One region of the Cobetia sp. MM1IDA2H-1 genome, then DNA from elsewhere that is predicted to be linked to it. Evidence: riboswitches for the same ligand, from Rfam matches in the RefSeq annotation. Region 1 holds a riboswitch; the other holds the start of a gene.
The links. A riboswitch is a leader RNA that binds a small molecule or an ion and turns the genes downstream of it on or off. The one in region 1 is predicted to bind thiamine pyrophosphate.
Positions count from the first base shown of each region.

Region 2: another riboswitch for thiamine pyrophosphate. It lies ahead of thiC (phosphomethylpyrimidine synthase ThiC); the one in region 1 lies ahead of BOH68_RS05840 (ABC transporter ATP-binding protein).

Region 1 is NZ_CM133225.1:1,360,087-1,363,722, reverse strand. Features, by position in the region: gene BOH68_RS05845 (protein kinase family protein) at 2-961, opposite strand; TPP riboswitch at 1,087-1,200, shown strand; gene BOH68_RS05840 (ABC transporter ATP-binding protein) at 1,262-2,014, shown strand; gene BOH68_RS05835 (ABC transporter permease) at 2,011-2,778, shown strand; gene BOH68_RS05830 (ABC transporter substrate-binding protein) at 2,844-3,636, shown strand, end outside.
Region 2 is NZ_CM133225.1:3,131,905-3,135,540, forward strand. Features, by position in the region: TPP riboswitch at 135-273, shown strand; gene tenA (thiaminase II) at 417-1,076, shown strand; TPP riboswitch at 1,267-1,407, shown strand; gene thiC (phosphomethylpyrimidine synthase ThiC) at 1,534-3,543, shown strand.

The DNA of each region.
Region 1 (3,636 bases):
ATCAACATGTCAGGCTTCTCGGCGACACCCAGGCCGGGGCTGCCGCCAGCTCGGCGTAGCGGGTCGGACCGAAGGCTTCCATCGCCCACAACAGGGCTCGGCACAGCTCACGCTGACCGTCGATATCGACCATGCGCCCATGACGCGAATAACCGGCGAGGAAGGCCTCACGCTGACTCGGCGTCTCCAGCAACAACTCGATCAGTGCCCAGTCGAACTCGATCGGGGCCCACACCAGAGCCTCCCAGTCGCTCCATACCCAGCCGGTGGCGGCGCACAGATATTGGTCCGCGCGCAGGTCCGGCAGACTCCAGACGGCGCGAGCGGGATGCGAGAAGGTGCGTGATGGCAGGTCCCCCAGCTCGTGGGACAGGGGATGGCGCGCGAGAAAACGCGTCACGCGGGCATTCCAATGCAGCAGCGGCATGGGCTGGGCAAGGGGCTGACCAAAGCCGGACACGGTGTCCTGATGCAGCCGCCCGACCTGATCTCCCAGCATCTCACAGAAGGTGTCACTGAGATCACTGGGCTGACCGCTGGACCACGGCAGATGCCAGACGGGCGCGCCATCGAGACGCCCCAGATAGGTCAGCGGCAGCGGAGGGATGGGCAAACGCGCCGGCAACGCGCCCGCCAGCCGTGTCAGGGCCTCAGGTTGCGCCCAGCGATCGGCGCCGAAGACACCGCGCATCGCTCGCCAGAAGGGGTCGTGATCCGGGCCGGTCCGCGCCAGCTTGATCAGGCCGGGGGTGCCGCCACGCTGTCGCCACAACCAGTTGGCACTATCCGGCCAGGCAAGTGCCAGCGGCTCCAGCGCATGCCCCAGATAGGTGGAAAGACGGCGAGTCAGCGCATCCTCCGGCCAGCCATTGGGCACGGATGTCGCGTCTGGCATCACGGGTCGCCGCGGTGGCACGGGATAACCGCTGGAGCAGGTCGAGAGATCCGGGGTATCAGGCATGTTGATCTCCTTGAGGCTGCGATACCTCGATAGCATACCCAACACCGGGCCATGCAGGATAGCCACACGACAGCCACCCCGACGATGGCAGGGATGCAACCGGCGGGCAGGTGACGGTACACTGTCGGCCTGGATGGGGGTGCCCGAAAGTGGGCTGAGAGCCGATGCGTCACGTCGCATGGCAACCCCTGGAACCTGATCCGGTTGATACCGGCGGAGGGAATTCCGGTCACCTGCCCAAGCGTCAGGCGCCCTGCGTGCTTCCTCCCCTCGGCATGCCGCCTGACCACGGATGACACTGTGTCGCTGGGACTCTCCCTCAACAACGCCCGCATCGATTACGCCAGCCATACGCTGTTTCGTGATCTGTCGGCGCGTCTGGATGCCGGAAGCTGGACGGCCCTGCTGGGCCGCTCGGGCTGCGGCAAGAGCTCACTGCTGCGCCTGCTGGCCGGCCTCGAGATGCCCGACCATCACACGCTGGAACTCACCACCGATGATGGCAAGCCACTGGCGGGTCGCGTCGCCTGGATGGCGCAGCAGGACCTGCTGCTGCCCTGGCGCCGGGTGCTGGACAACCTGTGTCTGGGAGATGACCTCCATCGTCGCCCTCGCGATACCGAGCGGGCCCGCGAACTGCTGGCAGCGGTGGGTCTGGAGGGGCGCGAGCAGGCCTGGCCAGACGCCCTCTCCGGCGGGCAACGCCAACGCGTCGCATTGGCGCGAACGCTCTACCAGCAGGCTCCGGTGGTGATGATGGATGAGCCCTTCTCCGCAGTGGACGCCATCACGCGACTCGAACTGCATGATCTCGCCAGCCGGCTGCTGGACGGACGCACCGTGTTGATGGTCACGCATGACCCGCTCGAGGCGCTGCGCCTGGCCGACCAACTGCTGGTACTGCGCCCGGGCCGCGACAGCCAGCAGGGGGCAGTGCTCGACTGCCTGCCCGGGCTCTCGCCGCCTCGCCCGGTGCCGCTGGACCTGCCCGCCCTGCAGCAGGCCCAGTCCGAATTGATCACACGCCTGCGCGACGGCGAGGAGACGCCATGAAACGCCTGCATGCCCTGCGTCATCTCGCCATCAGCGCCGCCGTCCTGCTGGGACTCTGGCAACTGGTGATCATCACCACGGCCGTGCCGCCCTACATCCTGCCAGCGCCACTGGCAGTCGCGGAGGTGCTGGTCCGTCAGGCCCCGATGCTGGCACACCACGCCGGCATCACCTTCGCCGAGATTCTTGGCGGGCTGGTACTGGGGGTCCTTCTCGGACTGAGCACCGCGCTGGCACTGGCGTTCATCCCTCGTCTGCGGCGCACCCTGCTGCCATTGCTGCTGATCAGCCAGGTGATCCCGCTGTTCGCGATCGCCCCACTGCTGGTGCTGTGGCTGGGCTATGACATGCTCTCCAAGGTCGTGATGGCCACGCTGATCATCTATTTCCCCGTGGCCTCCACCGGCTACGACGGCCTGCGCCAGACCCCTCAGGGCTGGCTGGATCTCGCCCACACCCTGGGTGCCAGCCCGTGGCGACTGCTGCTGCATGTCCAACTGCCCGCCGCGCTGCCGGCACTGGCTTCCGGCGTGCGCATGGCAGCGACAGCCGCCCCCATCGGGGCCGTCATCGGTGAGTGGGCCGGCGCAAGCCAGGGCCTCGGCTATCTGATGCTCAATGCCAATGCCCGCATGGAAATCGACCTGATGTTCGCCGCCCTGCTGGTGCTGGTCGCCTTTTCGCTGCTGCTGTATTTCACGCTGGATGCCCTGCTGCGTCGCCTGATGCCCTGGCATCGGGATCGCCTGACCCGTTTGAACTGAGCGCTTCCGGCTGTCAGGCGATGCCCTGACGGCCTCACATTCTCGACACCACAAGGAATACCGCCATGCCATTCTCGCCATCGGCGATCCGCCGTTCCGGCAAGCTGTCCTGCCTCTTCGCGACGCTGCTGACAACCCTCAGCCTGAGCACCTTCGCCCTGTCAGCCGAGACTGGCGCCAGCGCCGAGCCCCAGGCCCCGACCGCCAGTGACAGTGCAGCGGCAGCGGTCACCAAGACCGGGCAGGACGGTGCCACCCTCGAGCCAGACGCTTCTGCCAAGCAGGCTGCCGAGACCGAGCAACAGACCCGCCCCGCCGCTGACGATGTGCAGGACCCGCAAGCGGCCGCCACCGATGCCAAGCCCCTCACGCACCTCAAGGTCATGCTCGACTGGTACACCAATCCCGGCCACGGGCCGCTGGTGCTGGCTCAGGAACTGGGCCTGTTCAAGCAACATGGTCTGGACGTCGAGCTGATCGCTCCGGCAGACCCCAGCGTCCCCCCCAAGCTTGCCGCAGCGGAGCGCGTCGACATCGCCATCAGCTATCAGCCCCAGCTGCACCTGCAGGTGGATCAAGGGCTGCCGCTGGTGCGCATCGGCACGCTGGTGGCCACCCCACTCAACGTGGTGGTCGTGCGCGCGGACAGTGACATCCAGTCGATGGCCGACCTCAAGGGCAAGCGTGTCGGCTATTCCGTCGGTGGCGTGGAGGAAGTCCTGCTGTCCACCATGCTCCAGAACAGCGGCCTGACACTGGATGACATCACCCTGACCAACGTCAACTTCTCGCTGACGCCGTCACTGCTGACCCGCAAGGTCGACGCCGTCACCGGGGCATTCCGCAACTTCGAACTCG
Region 2 (3,636 bases), 1.8 Mb from region 1:
TGACACGCTTCCCGCATCGCAGGAAGCCCTTTCAGCATCGCAGATGGCCTCCCAAAGTCGCATGGGTTTTAGGGCGGCAGAGGCTTTTCCTGCACCGCAGGACTGTTACACTCGAGATATCGTGACGTCTGAGTCACAGCTTGACGGGGTGCCGGTAAGACCGGCTGAGATGTCATTCGCACTGTTCGAGGCCTTGCATCGAGGTGCGTGTATGACGATCCCGCCGAACCTGATCCGGTTAGTACCGGCGTAGGGATCAAGCGCGAAGTGTTGCCGCACATCATCTTCACCTCTTCCAGGTGAACGCCGCACCTCCCCCCGCTTTTTCCCTGCAGAATGCCGGACCTGACCACGCTCGAGCCAGACCTTTGCCACTCCATCACGGATTGGCAGCACGCTCACCGAGGGATGCGTCGATGCCCAGCTTTTCAGACCTGACCAGTGCCTGCGCCGAGGAATGGCGCGACTATCTCGAGCATGACTTCGTTCGCCAGCTCGGGGAAGGTCGTCTGCCAGAGGAGTCCTTCCGCCATTACCTGCAGCAGGACTACCTGTTCCTGATCCACTTCGCGCGCGCCTGGGCGCTGGCCGCCTACAAGAGCCGCACCCTCGCGGAGCTGCGTCAGGCCACGGCCAGTCTCGACACCATCCTCAATACCGAGCTCGACCTGCATATCGGCTACTGCAGCGAGTGGGGCATCAGCGAGGATGACCTGAGTGAGCTGCCGGAATCCCGCGCGACCCTGGCCTATACCCGTTACGTACTGGATTGCGGCCAGCGCGGCGACCTGCTCGATCTGCACGTGGCGCTCGCGCCCTGCCTGATCGGCTACGGCGAGATCGCCGAGTGGCTGCTGGACCAGGACACCACCGAGATCGAGGACAATCCGTACGCGGACTGGATCGCGATGTACTCCAGCGATGACTTCAAGGAAGCGGTGGACGCCGAACGTGAATGGCTGGACGCTCGGCTCTCGGAGGTCTCGGAGCGCCGACTGGGCGAACTGGTGGATGTCTTCCGCGATGCGACGCGTCTCGAGATCGACTTCTGGCAGATGGGCCTTGATCGCGACTGATCCGTGGCAGGCCGTCGCCTGACAGGCCGCGCCTGCGCGAACGGAAGACACACCGATTTTCATCGGCCTGGGGACGTGGTCCTCTCGCCAATCATCCAGACACACCACAGGCCATCAGAGCCTGAATGCGAGCACGATGACCTGGGCCAGCACAACGCTCAGCACAGGTCATGCCCGCATTGAATTCTGAGCACGCTTGACGGGGTGCCGGTGGAACCGGCTGAGATTCTGCATGCATCACCTCGCCGCCAAATGGGCGAGGCTGCCAGCAAGGGGTCCCGTGGAACCTGAACCGGTTAGGACCGGCGTAGGAATCAAGCTGATGGTCAGCCGCTGCCCGCGGCCGCCTCGCTCCCGGGCCACCTGTTGGCAAGGAGTCGGCGATGGCCATCCTCTCCCTGCGCACGGTCTTCCCATGATGACGTCTGCCGTGACGTCGCCCTTTGAGGAGACCTGCATGAGCACTACCCCCACGACTCAAGATCCGCAAGCCACCAACGCCGCCGAACCGTCGCTCGCCCCCCAATCTGAGGCTGCGCCGAAGGCGCGCGCACGTGCCGGTCGCAAGGATGGCAGTCGCCATCTCGCCAGCGAAGCCCGCGTCGACGCCGCCGCCATCGCGCCGCTGAGCGGCTCGCGCAAGATCTACATCGAAGGCTCTCGCCCGGACATCCGCGTGCCCATGCGCGAGATCGGCTGCTCGCCGACCCAGACCTCCAGCGGTCTGGAAGAGAATCCGCCGATCGTCGTCTACGATACCTCCGGTCCCTACACCGACCCGGCGGTCGAGATCGACATTCGTCGCGGGCTGGCGCCACTGCGCGAGAAGTGGATCGAGGAACGCGGCGATACCGAACAGCTCAATCAGCTGAGCAGCGAATATGGTCGCGTGCGCCAGGCCGACCTGCGCCTGTCGTCCCTGCGCTTCGAGCTGGACCACCGCCCGCGCCGTGCCCTGCCGGGCAAGAATGTCACCCAGCTGCACTATGCGCGCCAGGGCATCATTACGCCGGAGATGGAATACATCGCGATTCGCGAGAATCAGCGTCGTATCGCGCTGCGTGAGGAATATCAGGGCAGCGACTCCGTCGAGAGCATTCTGGGCCACCAGCACCCGGGGCACAGCTTCGGCGCCAACCTGCCCGACGAGATCACCGCCGAATTCGTGCGTGAGGAAGTCGCGCGTGGCCGCGCCATCATTCCCGCCAACATCAATCACCCGGAAAGCGAGCCGATGATCATCGGCCGCAACTTCCTGGTGAAGGTCAACGGCAACCTGGGCAACTCGGCGGTCACCTCCTCCATCGAGGAAGAGGTCGACAAGATGACCTGGGCGATCCGCTGGGGCTCCGACACCGTGATGGATCTCTCGACCGGCGCCAACATCCACGAGACCCGTGAATGGATTCTGCGCAACTCTCCCGTGCCCATCGGCACGGTGCCGATCTATCAGGCGCTGGAGAAGGTCGATGGCGTGGCCGAGAATCTCGACTGGGAGATCTTCCGCGACACGCTGATCGAGCAGGCCGAGCAAGGCGTCGACTACTTCACCATCCACGCCGGCGTCCTGCTGCGCTATGTGCCGCTGACCGCCAGCCGCGTGACCGGCATCGTCTCGCGCGGCGGCTCGATCATGGCCAAGTGGTGTCTGGCGCATCACGAGGAAAGCTTCCTCTATCGCCATTTCGAGGACATCTGCGAGATCTGCAAGGCCTACGACATCAGCCTGTCACTGGGCGATGGCCTGCGCCCGGGCTCGGTGGCCGATGCCAATGACGCCGCCCAGTTCGGCGAACTCGAGACGCTCGGCGAGCTGACGAAGATCGCCTGGCAGCACGATGTCCAGGTCATGATCGAAGGTCCGGGTCACGTGCCGATGCACCTGATCAAGGAGAACATGGACAAGCAGCTCAGCGAGTGCGACGAGGCGCCCTTCTACACCCTCGGCCCGCTGACCACCGACATCGCCCCGGGCTACGACCACATCACCTCCGGTATCGGTGCCGCGATGATCGGCTGGTTCGGCTGCGCCATGCTCTGCTACGTGACCCCCAAGGAGCACCTGGGCCTGCCCAACAAGGACGACGTCAAGACTGGCATCATCACCTACAAGATCGCCGCGCATGCCGCGGATCTGGCCAAGGGGCATCCGGGCGCGCAACGTCGTGACAATGCACTCTCCAAGGCACGCTTCGAGTTCCGCTGGGAAGACCAGTTCAATCTGGGCCTTGACCCGGACACCGCGCGCAGCTTCCACGACGAGACGCTGCCCAAGGATTCGGCCAAGGTCGCCCATTTCTGCTCCATGTGCGGGCCGAAGTTCTGCTCGATGAAGATCACCCAGGAAGTCCGCGACTACGCCAACGAACACGGCCTGACCGGTGACGCCGACAGCGTGATGGCCGGCATGCAGGAGCAGGCTGACAAGTTCAAGCGCGAAGGCAGCCAGCTCTATCAGGAGGTATAGGTAGAGAGACTGGCGCACGAAAGGCTGACGTGCTGAGCCGCACGAAAAACGCCCCGACCATCACTGGTCGGGGCGTTTTCAATGGCCTGCTGC